4 regions of the Kitasatospora sp. NPDC051984 genome follow, and region 1 is predicted to be linked to each of the others. Evidence: riboswitches for the same ligand, from Rfam matches in the RefSeq annotation. Region 1 holds a riboswitch; each other region holds the start of a gene.

Evidence for each region. Region 1 has a riboswitch for cyclic di-AMP ahead of ACIHEI_RS09305 (NlpC/P60 family protein). Riboswitches for the same ligand answer to the same signal wherever they lie in the genome.
Region 2: linked by a shared signal. The riboswitch ahead of ACIHEI_RS01770 (transglycosylase family protein) and the one ahead of ACIHEI_RS09305 (NlpC/P60 family protein) in region 1 are both predicted to bind cyclic di-AMP.
Region 3: linked by a shared signal. The riboswitch ahead of ACIHEI_RS11255 (peptidoglycan DD-metalloendopeptidase family protein) and the one ahead of ACIHEI_RS09305 (NlpC/P60 family protein) in region 1 are both predicted to bind cyclic di-AMP.
Region 4: linked by a shared signal. The riboswitch ahead of ACIHEI_RS09150 (M23 family metallopeptidase) and the one ahead of ACIHEI_RS09305 (NlpC/P60 family protein) in region 1 are both predicted to bind cyclic di-AMP.

Annotation. Positions count from the first base shown of each region.
Region 1 covers NZ_JBIUCB010000004.1:8,727-12,181, forward strand. Annotated here, with positions in the region: gene ACIHEI_RS09300 (NlpC/P60 family protein) at 1-734, opposite strand, end outside; gene ACIHEI_RS09305 (NlpC/P60 family protein) at 947-2,017, opposite strand; cyclic di-AMP (ydaO/yuaA leader) riboswitch at 2,028-2,180, opposite strand; gene ACIHEI_RS09310 (NlpC/P60 family protein) at 2,547-3,455, opposite strand, start outside.
Region 2 covers NZ_JBIUCB010000001.1:383,738-387,192, forward strand. Annotated here, with positions in the region: gene ACIHEI_RS01765 (cytochrome P450) at 1-1,136, shown strand, start outside; cyclic di-AMP (ydaO/yuaA leader) riboswitch at 1,379-1,578, shown strand; gene ACIHEI_RS01770 (transglycosylase family protein) at 1,582-2,250, shown strand; gene eno (phosphopyruvate hydratase) at 2,503-3,455, shown strand, end outside.
Region 3 covers NZ_JBIUCB010000004.1:439,981-443,435, forward strand. Annotated here, with positions in the region: gene tig (trigger factor) at 1-129, opposite strand, end outside; tRNA gene ACIHEI_RS11245 (tRNA-Pro) at 372-445, opposite strand; tRNA gene ACIHEI_RS11250 (tRNA-Gly) at 595-665, shown strand; gene ACIHEI_RS11255 (peptidoglycan DD-metalloendopeptidase family protein) at 800-1,786, opposite strand; cyclic di-AMP (ydaO/yuaA leader) riboswitch at 1,792-1,946, opposite strand; gene ACIHEI_RS11260 (hypothetical protein) at 2,317-2,511, opposite strand; gene ACIHEI_RS11265 (PP2C family protein-serine/threonine phosphatase) at 2,899-3,455, opposite strand, start outside.
Region 4 covers NZ_JBIUCB010000003.1:542,238-545,692, forward strand. Annotated here, with positions in the region: gene ACIHEI_RS09135 (TetR-like C-terminal domain-containing protein) at 1-271, opposite strand, end outside; gene ACIHEI_RS09140 (alpha/beta fold hydrolase) at 271-1,101, opposite strand; gene ACIHEI_RS09145 (YiaA/YiaB family inner membrane protein) at 1,223-1,513, opposite strand; cyclic di-AMP (ydaO/yuaA leader) riboswitch at 1,730-1,894, shown strand; gene ACIHEI_RS09150 (M23 family metallopeptidase) at 1,905-2,672, shown strand; gene ACIHEI_RS09155 (DUF3995 domain-containing protein) at 2,682-3,188, opposite strand; gene ACIHEI_RS09160 (hypothetical protein) at 3,304-3,455, opposite strand, start outside.

The DNA of each region.
Region 1 (3,455 bases):
TTCGAGACGGCCGCGTTCAGCGCGGCGGCGGCGCGGTCGGACGCGGGAGGCTCGTTGCCGAGGTCGAAGCGGTCGGCGCCGCGGGCGGCCCGGGCGTCGTCGTCGTAGGCGAGCCGGTCGCGCTCGGCGGCGGTGAGGTCGCCGAGCAGCTGCCGGGCCCGGGCGAGGCGGGTGCGGACTTCGTCCTTGGCGGCGGCCAGGCGGTGCCGGGCCTGTTCCAGTTCGTCGAGTTTGGCCGCGGTCTCCTGACGGCGCTGGTCCAGCCGGCGTTGTCGTTCGCGCAGGTCGCGCAGGGTCTCGTTCTGCCGGGCGGTGGCCTGGCCGAGCGAGCGGGCGCCGGCCAGGTAGGACGCCGGGTCGTTGTCGAGCATCAGCCGCAGCGTGGGGTCGAGGCCCTGGGCGCGGTACTGGGCGGCGACCACCGCCCCGAGGTCGGCGCGCAGCCGGTTGAGGTCGTCCTGCCCGGCGGCGACCTGGGTCAGCAGGATGCCGGCCTCGCGCTGCAGCCGTTTCTGCTGTTCCTGGGCGGCGTTGTACTTCTCGGAGGCCTGCTCGGCCTCGTCGTACAGCTGGTCGACCTGCGCCTTGACGTCGGCGCGGTCCGGCGGGTCGGCCGGAGTGGCGGCGGCCGGGGCGACGCCGAGATGGATCACGCCCGTCGCGGCGGCGGTGAGCGCCAGGGCTCGGGCGAGGCGTTGGACACCGGGCAGTGGGGGGCGACGGTGCACTGGCACGTGCGACGACTCCGTTCCTGAGCTCCGGCCTCCGCCGCCGCCCGCGGATCGGACGGCCGTCCGCACGGGGGGCCGGGGCAGAGGTTAGCGAGTCGGACGGATCCAGTCCAAACCCTGACAACTTCGAATATTCGACCGCGAATCGGACACCGGAACGAGAGCGGCCCGGCACCCCCTGTGCGGGGTGCCGGGCCGAAGGCTCCGAGCGGCCGTCAGATCCGGACGATCTTGGTGATCGGCATGACGGTCGCCGACTCGTAGCGGACCTGCGCGCCGGTGTGCGGGGCGTGCACGATCTGCCCGTTTCCGACGTACATGCCGACGTGGTGCTGGTCGCCGTAGTAGATGATCAGGTCACCCGGACGGGCGTTGGCGATGTTGGTGCCGAGGCTGGTGCCGGCGCCCGCCTGGGCCTGCGAGGTGCGCGGGATGGAGACACCCGCCTGGGCGTACGCCCACTGCATCAGACCGGAGCAGTCGAAGGTGCTCGGGCCGGCCGCGCCGTAGGAGTACCAGCTGCCCAGCTTGGACAGCGCGGCGTTCATCGCGGCACCCGCGTAGCCGGCCGGGGCCTGGGCCGGCGGGGCGCCGAGGTCGGTGCGGGTGTTGTCGCGGGAGGCGCGCTCGGCCTGGGTGCGGGAGTCGTTCGCGGCCTTGGCCTCGGCCGCCGCGAGATCGTCGCGCTCCTTCTGGGTGAGCGTGTTGAGCAGCTCCTGCGCCTTGGCCAGCTTGGACTGGACGTCTTCCTTGTCGGCCTTGAGGGCCTTCGTGGTGGTGTCCAGTTCGGCGAGCTTCTGCGCGGCCTCCTCGCGCTGCCCGTCGAGCTTGGCCTGCTCGGCCTTGAAGCTCTTGAGCAGGTCGGCCTGGGTGGCGCCGACCGTGTTCAGCGTTCCGGCCTGCCCGAGGAAGCTGTCCGGGTTGCTGGAGAGCATCAGCTGCATGGTCTGCGGCATGCCGCCGTTGCGGTACTGCTCGGCGGCGATCGTCGCCAGGCTGTCCTGGACGGTGGTCACCTGCTCCTGCTGGCGGGCCAGCTGGTCCTGCAGTTGGGTGACCTGCTTCTGCAGGTTCTGCTGCTTCTCGACGGAGGCGTTGAGCGCCTCGGTCTTCACCTCGGCCTGCTCGTTGAGCTGGTCGACCTGCGCCTTGACCTGGTCCTTGGTGGGCGCCGGATCGGCGTGCGCGCCGGTCTGGGCGGACAGCGCGACGGCGGTGGCGGCAGCGGCAGTGAGAATCGAGACCCGGGCACGGCCGACGGGCTTGGGACGGCGATGGGACGCCACGAAGGCGGACTCCTTCTTCCTCACACCGCCTACCGGGTGAGCTGACGGGTTCGGGCCGGAAGAGACGCCCTACAGCGCCTCACCGGCCGCTCTCGCGGCCGACCTGGCGCCGATTCACCCCGGGGGAACGTGGTTCCCCGGCTCCGTTCGACAGCAACCCCCTCAGGGGTATCCCCGTCGGCGGATCTCGTTCTGACGATCCACCCGCTGCGTCACGGACTCGGCGGCGACCTCCGCCGTCGCCCCCCTTGGGCGATCGACTCTGCGGTGGTCGAACTATGACCCTAGTAACCGATCCGTGATCCGTTCAAATCCTTGTCGGAAAAAAATCTGAATCTGAGTCAATTTCGATTACGAAACTGACCGAACGTAAGGGATTCGTTGCACAGTGCGTAGCATTTCCCGCCGTTCGCCTGGGAAACGCGACGCCCGGACGTGTTCGAGATCACAGCAGGATCTCGACCCGCCCGGGCGTGTCACGGCGTGTCAATTGTCGCCCCGAGGGGCGTATGTCCGGTTTGTCGGCCCGTCAGACCCGACGGATGGTCGAGATCGGCATCGCGTCGACCTTCATGGTCTTCACCACGTCACCGGTGTGCGGCGCGTGCACCACCATGCCGTTGCCGATGTACATGCCGACGTGGTGCCGGTCGCCGTAGTAGACCACCAGGTCACCGGGCTGGGCGTTGTGCCAGTCGGTACCCACGCTGGCGCCGTAGCTGCCCTGCGCCTGCGAGGTGCGCGGCAGCGAGACGCCGGCCTGCGCGTACGCCCACACCATCAGGCCGGAGCAGTCGAAGGTGCTCGGGCCGGTCGCACCCCACACGTACGGCGCACCGCGCTTGTCGAGCGCCCGCTGCACCGCGACCCCGGCGTAGCCGGCGGCCTTCGGCAGGGTGGCCGGGTCGACCCGGTCGGCACTGCGCGAGGCGGCGCCGTCGCCTTGCGTGATCGCCCGCCGGTCGGAGGCGGAGAGCTGGTTGAGCAGGTTCTGCGCCTGCTCCAGCTTGGTCCTGACCTCGTTCTTGGCGTCGTTGAGCGCCTGGGTGGAGTTGTCCAGCTCCTTCAGGACGTCCGCCGCTTCCTGCTTCTGCTGGTTCAGCCGGCGCTGCTGGTCCTGCAGCGACTTCAGGGTCTCGGCCTGGGTGCTGGCCGCCTGGTCGAAGGAAGACGCCTTGTCCAGGTACTTGTCCGGGTCGGCGGAGAGCATCAGCTGCATCGACGGGTCGACGCCCGCGTGCCGGTACTGGTCGCCGGCCACCGCCGCGAGCCCGGAGGACAGCTCGTTCAGCTGGTCCTGGCTGCGGGCCAGCTGGTCCTGCAGCTGGTCGGCCTGCTTGCGGAGCTGGTCGGCCTTCTCCTTGGCGCCGTTGTACTTCTCGGCCGCCTGCTCCTGCTCCTCCATGAGCTTGTCGACCTGCGCCTTGATCTCGTCCTT
Region 2 (3,455 bases), on a different contig from region 1:
CCACGCTGCCGAGCGGGGTGGAGGCCTGGCTGGTCACCCGGTACGCGGACGCCCGGCAGGCGCTGGCCGACTCCCGGCTCTCCAAGAACCCGGCGCACCACAGCGAACAGGCGCACCGCACCGGCCGGGTGGGCATCCCGGGCGAGCGGCAGGCCGACCTGATGACCCACCTGCTGAACATCGACCCGCCGGACCACACCCGGCTGCGCCGCCTGGTGTCGAAGGCCTTCACACCGCGCCGGGTTGCCGAGTTCGAACCGCGGGTGCAGCAGCTCACCGACCGCCTGATCGACTCCTTCGCGGAGCGCGGCGAGGTCGACCTGATCCACGAGTTCGCCTTCCCGCTGCCGATCTACGCGATCTGCGACCTGCTCGGCGTCCCGCCCGAGGACCAGGACGACCTGCGCGACTGGGCCGGCATGATGATCCGCCATACCGGTGGCAAGCGCGGGGGAGTGGGCCGCGCGGTCAAGCAGATCCGCGGCTACCTGGCCGACCTGATCCACCGCAAGCGCGCCGACCTCGGCGACGACCTGATCTCCGGCCTGATCCGGGCCAGCGACCACGGCGAGCACCTGAGCGAGAACGAGGCCGCGGCGATGGCCTTCATCTTGTTGTTTGCGGGGTTCGAGACGACCATTAATTTGATCGGCAATGGGGCATTTGCCCTGCTCCGCAACCCCGTTCAGCGCACCCTGCTCCAGGAGTCGCTGGCGCGCGGGGAGTCGGGCCTGTTGGAGACCGGCATCGAGGAACTCCTGCGCTACGACGGGCCGGTGGAGCTGGCGACCTGGCGGTTCGCCACCCGGCCGCTGAGCATCGGCGGGGTGGACATCCCGGCGGGCGACCCGGTGCTGGTGGTGCTGGCCGCGGCGGACCGCGACCCGGACCGGTTCTCCGACGAGAACACCCTGGACCTGGCCCGGACGGACAATCCGCACCTCGGTTTCGGACACGGCATCCACTACTGCATCGGTGCGCCGCTGGCCCGGCTCGAAGGGCAGCGCGCGATCGGCACACTGCTGACACGGCTGCCGGACCTCCAGTTGGCCGCCGATCCGGCCGAACTCCGTTGGCGGGGTGGGCTGATCATGCGCGGGCTGCGCGAACTCCCGGTCTCCTTCACGCCCCGCTGACCCGGTTTCGACCGCCGCCGTCCTGCCCTCGCCCCGCCCCCGCACGTCACCGTCCGTGGGCCCGGTGGGGGCGCGGGTGCGCCCCCACCTGGGGCGAATACGGACATACATGGACGGTTTGTGCACGAGAAGTGAAGGTCCGTAATTTCGACGTGATACCGGTGATATGAGCTTGTGATTGCTCGTCAGCTCTGCTTACTCTCCGATTTGCCCGCAGCTGCGGGCCCCGAGCGCGGCACGCCGAGTCCTGTCCGCCGCACCCTCGGGACACCGACCAGGATTCGGACAGGAGCGGGGGAACCAGGTGTGAACGCCGTACTCCCAACGGCTTGGGGTGAAGCCGCCGGGGAACGGACGCAACCGCGTCCGGACCTCCCGGCGGCCGGGCCAGCCTCCCGGTCCGAACCCGACAGCTCACCTCGTAGGCGTGCGGAGAGGAAGTCCCATGCTGTTCACCGGTACTGGACGTCACCGCCGTAGCACCAAGGCCGAGAAGGTCGTCGCCGCTGCAGGCGTCGCCTCCGTGGGCCTGGCCCTGCCCCTGCTCTCCGCCACCGGAGCGGCAGCCGCACCCGCCGACACCTGGGACCGCGTGGCCCAGTGCGAGAGCGGCGGGGACTGGAGCATCAACACCGGAAACGGGTACTACGGCGGCCTGCAGTTCTCCTCCTCCACCTGGCGCGCCTACGGCGGCGGCGACTACGCCGCCCGCGCCGACCAGGCCACCCGCTCCGAGCAGATCGCGGTGGCCGAGCGGGTGCTCGCCTCCCAGGGGCCCGGCGCCTGGCCGTCCTGCTCGATCAAGGCCGGTCTGTCCCGCGGCGGCGACAGCTCCGAGGACACCGCCTCCCGCTCGCAGCAGCGCGCGGCGGCGCCCGAGCGGAAGCAGACGAAGTCGCAGCAGCAGTCGAAGAGTTCGAAGCAGAGCGCCCCGGCCGACGGGTCGACGCAGTCCGGCACCGGGAACTACACCGTGCAGGAGGGCGACACGCTGTCCGGGATCGCCGCCGCGCGGAACGTGTCCGGCGGCTGGGAGCAGCTGTTCCGGGCGAACCGCGAACTGATCGGCGCCGACCCCGATGTGATCATGCCCGGCCAGGTGCTGGCGCTGTGACGGCGCGGTCCGGCCGGCTCCGGCCCGGCGGTGGTATAGACCCTTCGTCGGTCTGACGATTCGTCCGCTCCGGGCGTGCGCCCAGCAGTTCGCGCCGCCCGGAGCCCGCCGCCGACGGGCAAACAGGTGAACTACCAGTGAGTAGCCGGGTCACACGGTGAGACGGGGCCCGGCCGGGCGTGGCCGTGGGCATGTCTGCGGCTAGGCTCTGGGCGTAACGACCACACATCCGCTTCCGCTAGGAGATGCCTCGTGCCGTCCATTGATGTCGTCGTAGCCCGTGAGATCCTCGACTCCCGCGGCAACCCCACGGTCGAGGTCGAGGTCGGTCTCGACGATGGCAGCACCGGTCGTGCGGCTGTCCCGTCGGGTGCCTCCACCGGCGCCTTCGAGGCGCTGGAGCTCCGCGACGGCGACAAGAACCGCTACTTCGGCAAGGGCGTCGAGAAGGCCGTCCTCGCCGTCATCGAGCAGATCGGCCCGGAGCTGGTCGGCTACGACGCCACCGAGCAGCGCCTGATCGACCAGGCCATGCTCGACCTGGACGCCACCCCGGACAAGTCCTCGCTCGGCGCCAACGCCATCCTCGGCGTCTCGCTCGCCGTCGCGCACGCCGCCTCCGAGGCCAGCGACCTGCCGCTGTTCCGCTACCTGGGCGGCCCGAACGCGCACGTGCTGCCGGTCCCGATGATGAACATCCTCAACGGCGGCTCGCACGCGGACTCCAACGTCGACATCCAGGAGTTCATGATCGCCCCGATCGGCGCGGAGTCCTTCTCCGAGGCCGTCCGCTGGGGCGTCGAGGTCTACCACACCCTCAAGGGCGTGCTGAAGGAGCGCGGGCTGTCCACCGGCCTGGGCGACGAGGGCGGCTTCGCCCCGAACCTGGACTCCAACCGCGAGGCCCTGGACCTCATCACCGAGGCCATCAAGAAGGCCGGCTACACCCCGGGCAAGGACATCGCGCTGGCCCTGGACGTCGCCGCGTCCGAGTTCTACAAGGACGGCGCCTACCAGTTCGAGGGCAAGGCCCTGTCGGCCGCCGAGCTGGTCGAGTACTACGCCGAGCTGGTCGCCGCCTACCCGCTGGTCTCCATTGAGGACCCGCTGGACGAGTCCGACTGGGACGGCTGGAAGGCCATCACCGACAAGCTGGGCGACAAGGTCCAGCTGGTCGGCGACGACCTGTTCGTCACCAACCCGGA
Region 3 (3,455 bases), 430 kb from region 1:
GCCCGGAACGGTGACCTGCTGGTTGATCTTCTTGTACGCCGCGTCGAGGCTGGGCTTGAGCTCCTCGAAGGGCACCTCGACGGTGAGTCGAACCCGGGTCGGGTTCAGAGTCTCGACGGCGCTCTTCACGGTGGGGTCTCCTAGGGGGGCTTGCGGTCAGGGCGATAGGCGGTTGGGGCTGCAATGCTGTCCGTACTACCGCCAGCGGTCCATCCTACCGGTACCACGAAAGTGACTGCGCCCGGCACCGGGTGCACGGCGGAGCAGGGCCGGGGCGGCCGCGCCCCACAACGACAGCGGAGCAGGGCCGGGGCGGCCGCGCCCCACAACGACAACAGGGCCCCGCCCACGGACGAGACCCTGCCGCACGGTCGGGGTGACCGGATTCGAACCGACGGCCTTCCGCTCCCAAAGCGGACGCGCTACCAACCTGCGCCACACCCCGTGGTGCCGAGCAGAAGAGTACACGTCGGGCCGCCTCCGACCGGGGCGATATTCGCGAGCCGACAGCGCGGAAGGAGTGTGCAATCCACCGGCTCGACCAGGTACCCTGGTCCAGTCCTCGCCACCGCGACGCGGTGCGGGTACGCCTTTGCGGGTGTAGCTCAATGGTAGAGCCCCAGTCTTCCAAACTGGTCACGCGAGTTCGATTCTCGTCACCCGCTCCGAATGGCCAACGGCCCCGACTGCCAACGCAGTCGGGGCCGTTGCCGTTTTCCGCGGCGCCAGCACGGTTCGCCGGACAGCCCGAAGGCCCCGCGCAGCGGACTGCGCGGGGCCTTCGGGGGTGAGGCGTGGATCAGACGTTGACGCCGTGGGCCGCCAGGTAGGCGACGGGGTCGATGTCGGAGCCGTAGTTCGGGGTGGTGCGGATCTCGAAGTGCAGGTGCGGGCCGGTCACGTTGCCGGTGGCGCCGGAGAGACCGATCTGCTGACCCGCCGTCACGGACTGGCCGGCCGAGACGGAGATCGAGGACAGGTGGGCGTACTGGGCGTACTTGCCGTCGGCCAGCTTGATGACGACCTGGTTGCCGTAGGCACCGCCGTTGCCGGCGGAGACCACGGTGCCGTTGGCGATGGCCTTGAGGCTGGTGCCGGTGGCGACCGGGAAGTCGATGCCGGTGTGGTAGCCGGAGGCCCAGTTGGAGCCGGCGACCTTGTAACCGGTGGTGACCTTGCCCGGCGCCGGGGCGACGTAGGTGGAGCTGTTGCTCGCGGCGGCCGGGACGGCGGTGGGGGCCGTGGTGGCGGTGGTGGCCGTGGTGGCGACCGGGGGCGCCGCCTGCGGGGCCGGGGCCACGGGCTGGGCCTTGACGGTGCCGGTGGTGGCCGGCTTCGCGGTGTCGGCCTTCTTGACGGCGACCTTCGGCGCGGTGGCGGTGTCCGTGGAGGTGGACTTGGCGGCCGGGGCCTGCGCGGGGGCGGCGGCCTGGCCGTTGATGGCCAGCTTCTGGCCCGGGAAGATCAGGTCGGGGTTGCCACCGACCACGGAGCGGTTGTCCTGGTACAGCTTCTGCCAGCCACCGTCGACGTGCTGCGCGGCGGCGATCTTGGACAGGGTGTCGCCGGAGGCGACCCGGTAGCTGTGCGGGGCGGCGGCCTGGTCGGCGACGGGGGTGGCGTCCACCGAGACCGTGGACGGGCGGCTGCCGGCCTGCTCGGTGGCGGTGTGCGCGGAGGCGGCGGTGACCGGGAGGCCGATCGCGGCGCCGGCCACACCGGTGGCGATGGCGATCCGGGCGATGGTGGCCAGGCTCGGCTTGCGGTGCTTGCCCTGAGCGGACATGAAGGCGTTCCTCTCCGACGCCTGCGAGGTGAGCTGTCGGGTTCGGGCGAGAGTTGCCCGGCCGCAGGAACTGCGGCTTCACCCCGAGCCGTTCCCGGTGGTTTCCGGGCCCGGCGACTTACCTGTGGTTCCCCCGCTCCTGCCGTGGCGTGGTATCTGGTCGGCACCGGACGACGGCAGGACTAGGCGTTCCGTCCGGTGGCCCGCCCGGTCACTGGCCGGGCTGCGGAGGAAGCAAATCCCACGGCCCGTGAGGCTGGCAAACGCCGATCGGCCCCGCTCCCTGGGTCGGGAAGGGGCTGACGATCCACCAGGTCACGCTGTGCCGACACCCTGCTGCGGTGCGCGTACGCGATCATGACAGTGTGCGTACGAACCCCGCACGGTGGGCGACTTCGGCCACCGTGCGCGTTCGGGCGCGGACCTGGCGTGACGTTGCGGGTGAGCCTGGTCACCGTGGGCAGGCCGAATGGACGGCGCGGGGGTGTCTCCCGCCCGTCGTGGCGTGCCGCCGGGGAGCCGACAGGCCGTCAGCCCGCGATCGACGCGATGGCCTTGGAGACCGAGGTGAGGAACTGCTGGATCGGGCCGGCCATGGTCGACTGGCTCAGCATGAAGCCGAACAGGGCGGCGACGATGGCGTGCCCGGTCTTCAGCTGCTTGTTGCGAATGAAGATCGCGACGATGATGCCGAACAGGACAAGCGCGGAGACGGAGAAGGCCACCGGGACTCACTTCCTCGATTCATGGCGGGGGTTCGGTGGAAGCCGGCGTTGGCTCCCAGGCGGAAACCGGCCCCTGCCCCCCGTGTCCCCACCACTCCATCCGGACTCAGTGTGGTCGCTCGTGCTGAGTGCGTAAAGGACTTGCCCGGTCGCTCGGTGCCCGAACCCGCCTGGCAGGACTGATTTTCGCCGACCGCGACGATAGCGGACGGGTTCTGACACCCCGTCGGCGGGCGGTGGTCCGTGCTGGCCTGCGCGGCAAACCGGCAGGCAGATCCAACATCGCCGCCCGGCTCGGGCCGCGAACCGGAATTGGCCGAAGATCAACGTCCGGGTTTGACACTCCGTGGACACTCCGCGCTCACCGCGTCTGCACCGGACGGAGGTTCAGCGGCGCCAGACCAGCAGCACCGCGCGGTCGTCGTTGACGTGCTTGGCGACGGTGTCGATCAGCCGGACCGCGGAGCCGGGCCGGATCGACCCCGGGGCGGTGGCGACCAGCCGGTCGGCCTCGCCCATCAGCCGGTCCATGCCCTCGGCGAGGTCGCGGCCGGGGATCTCCACCATGCCGTCGGTGCACAGCATCAGGACGTCGCCGGGGCCGAGGGTGCCGCGCACCCCCTCGAACTTGGCCTCGTCGTAGACGCCGAGCAGCGGGCCCTCGGCCTCCTTGACCTCCCAGTACCCGGCGCCCGCGAGACGGTGCATGCCGGGCAGGTGCCCGGCGGAGAGCAGTTCGTACTCGCCGGTGTCCAGGTCGACCACCAGATGGACGGCGGTGGCGAAGCCCTCCGCCCAGTCCTGCCGCAGCAGGTAGCCGTTGGCGGCGGGCAGGAAGTCGTGGGCGGGCAGCGAGCCGAGCAGGCCGCCGAAGGCGCCGGAGAGCAGCAGGGCGCGGCTGCCGGCGTCCATGCCCTTTCCGGAGACGTCGGCGAGGACGGCTT
Region 4 (3,455 bases), on a different contig from region 1:
CGTACGCGGCGAGCAGGGCGGCGACCGCCTCGTCGCGGGAGTGGCCGAGGACGGCGGCGGCCAGGTGGTCGGTCAGGTCGTCGAGGGTGCGGACGGCGACCAGGCGCCGCAGCTCGGCCAGGCCCCCGGGGACGTGCTTGTACAGCGACGGGGTGGCGACCCCCGCCTTGGCGGCGACGGCGGCCAGGGTGAGCGTCTCGGCGCCCTGGGCGTCGATCAGGTCGAGGGCGTGGTCCACCACCGCGGTGGGGGAGAGTCCGGCGCGGGCCATCAGCGGGCGACCTCGTTCAGCTCGTTCAGGAAAGGGAGCAGGGCGTCGGCGACGGCCTGGGGGTAGCCGGCCATCGGGTAGTGGCCGCCGTTCTCGATCATCACCTTACGGCCGCGCAGCGCGGCGGCCTGCCGGTCGGCGATCAGCTCGGGGTTCGGGAAATCGGGGTCCTTGCTGCCCATCAGCACCAGCGCGGGCACGTCGACGGCCTCGCACCAGCCGACCGGCGCGGAGTCTCCCGTGAGGTAGCCGCGCAGCGCGGCCTTCCGGGCGGGCTCGCGCAGCATCTCGGCGAGGCCGGCCCGGTAGGCGTCGAAGTCGGCGGGCCGCGCGGTCGGGTAGTAGAACTTCTGCATCGAGCTCCACAGGCCGGGGAACGCGGTGACCAGCGGGGCGGCCAGGCCGAACAGGGCCTTCTGGAAGGCGTTCAGCGGGAGGTTCTCGATGAAGGCGTCGATCAGCACCACCCCGGCGGTCCGCCCGGGGGCGAGCTCGGCCGCGCGGACCACGGTGGCGCCGGTGTAGGAGTTGCCGGCCAGGACGGCGCCGCGCAGGTCGAGGTGGTCGAGCAGGGCGACCAGGTCGTCGGCGATCGCGGCGGGGGAGTAGTCGGTGAACCCGGTGGAGGACTCGCCGAGGCCGCGCAGGTCCATGGTGATCACCCGGTGCCCGGCGGCGGTCAGCAGCGGTGCGAGGTGCCGGTAGGTGGCGCGCTTGTCGAGCATGCCGGGCAGCAGGACGACCGGGACGCCGGTGCCGGGGGTGTCGTCGTAGGCGATCCGGCCGCCGGGGACGTCGACGTACCGGGTGGTGCCGAGGGTGCTGTTCATCGCGGGCCTCCTGGGCGGGCGTTGCGGTGCGCCGGGCGCTGGAGGCCCGGCCGACTGCCGATAGCCATAAAGCTAAGGCTAATAGCCTTAGCCGTCAAGCCGTGGAGGCCGGCCGGATCGGTCAGATCCCCTCCACCTTGAACGGGTCGTGCTCGGCGAGCAGCTTGTCCAGCCGGGCCTGGTCCACCCGGCTGGTGATCGCGCCCTCGTCCTGGCGGTCCCGGATCACCTTGGCCAGCGTGAACGCGGAAGTGATCTCGTACAGCAGCCCGACGGCGAGGAAGGCGCGCATCCAGGCGCTCACCGGCAGGTAGGCGATCCCGAGCGAGAGCGCGGCGGTGGCCAGTCCGAAGGAGACGGCGGCCTGGGCGAAGTAGGCGGCGGTGGTCCGGTGCGGCACGGTTGCGGTCATGGCATCAGGGTCGCGCCGGCCCGGAGGCGTGGCGTGAGTACGGATACTCAACCGCTCGGTCACAATCCGTCAGGTTGGCTCTGGTGAACCGTCACAAATCACCCATAGGGCGTCAGGAAATCTTCGCTGTCTCGTGGTAGCGGCTTGGAATCATGGGGTCCATAGGATTAACGTTTGATAACGCAGCGCGGTCGGCAACGCCGTAACCATGCGGCACCGTGCGCCACGCCTAATCCACTTGGGCACACCCTTCGGGGCGTCCCAGGAGCCGGGGAACCACGTTTCCACCGGGGTGAATCGGGACGGCCCTGGGCCCGACCGTAGGAGACCTTCCACCTCCGAACCCGTCAGCTAACCCGGTCGGCGGCAGGGAAGGAAGGAGCACGCCCCCGTGGCGTCGACCTACACCGAGAGCACCGGCACCCAGTTGCTCGACCACCCGGTCGAGCCGGAAGCCGCCCGGCACCGGCTGCCCCGTCAGTCCCGCGCCGGCGCGCCCCTGCTGGGCGTCACCGCGATGACCGCCGCGCTCGGCGCCACCGCACTCGGCGCCGCCCCCGCGCAGGCCGCCGCCCCGGTGCCCGTCACAGCCGCGGACGAAGCCTCCGACGGCCTCCTCGCAGGCGACCCCGGGCTCGCCCTCGCCGCCCGCATCCAGCAGCAGGCCGACGGCCAGCGCACCGCCGCCGACGAATCCGCCCGGCTGGCCGCCGCGCAGGAGGCCGAGGCCAAGCGGGCCGCCCAGCAGGCCGAGGCCGAGCAGGCCGCGCACACCCTGCCGGTGGCCGGCTACCAGCTGACCGCGCACTTCGCCCAGTCCGGCGCGCACTGGGCGCACCTGCACACCGGCCTGGACTTCGCCGCCCGCACCGGCACCCCCGTCGCCGCCGTCGCCGGAGGCACCGTCACCTCGGCGGGCTGGTCCGGCCCCTACGGCTACCGGGTCATCCAGACCCTGCCCGACGGCACCGAACTCTGGTACTGCCACCTCTCCCGGATCGCCACCGCCTCCGGCCAGGTCGCCCCCGGCACCGTGCTCGGCGCGGTCGGCGCCACCGGCAACGTCACCGGCCCGCACCTCCACCTGGAGGTCCGCCCCGGCGGCGGCGCCCCGATCGACCCGCTGCCCTGGCTCCAGCAGCGCGGCCTGCAGCCGTAGTTCTTCCGCTCATCGACGGCCGCCGCGCTCGGGCAGGAGCCGACGGCCGAACACCGCGCAGCCGAACAGCAGCCCGCCGGCTAGGAAGAACGGCTCGTACAGCACGGTCGCGAAGCGGGCCATCGCGTCCAGCTCCGCCACCGAGCGGTGACCCGCCGCCAGCGCCAGCCAGTCCGGCACGGAGGGCGCGGCGTGCACGATCAGCAGCACCGCCGTGCCCCGGGCTGCCCACAGCAGCCCGCGGGCCGGCAGCCGCTCGCCCCAGGGCCGTATCAGCGCCAGGGCCAGCGCCGCGGCCACCGCGCACAGCGGTATCGCGATGATGTCGATCACCAGCAGCGGCGTGTTGTCCAGCACCGACAGCCCGCCCGGCAGACCGGCCCGGCCGCCCAGCAGCCAGTACAGGTGCACCAGGGCGAAGACGGCCGACCAGAGCGCGGCGGCCTGCGCGGCGATCCGACGGAACGACGGGCGCAGGCCGACGGAGGTGGCGCCGGCCGGAGTCACGATGTCCATGGCTCCACCCTGGCCCGGCGGCCCCGCCCCGCGGATCGTCCGGACGGCCAGGACCGATGGATCATCAGGACGATTCCGGGGTCCTCCGATCGGTGGACCCGGCGGGCCGAAACCCTCAGTACACCTCGGGGGCCAGCTCCGGGTACTCCTCCAGCAGCAGCCGGGCCAGCCCGGGCACCGTCCACTCGCCGCACAGGTCGATCGCGGCCTGCGCCACCGCCTCCTCGAAGTCCTCGAACTCCCCGGAGAGCTCGTCCGGCATCGGCA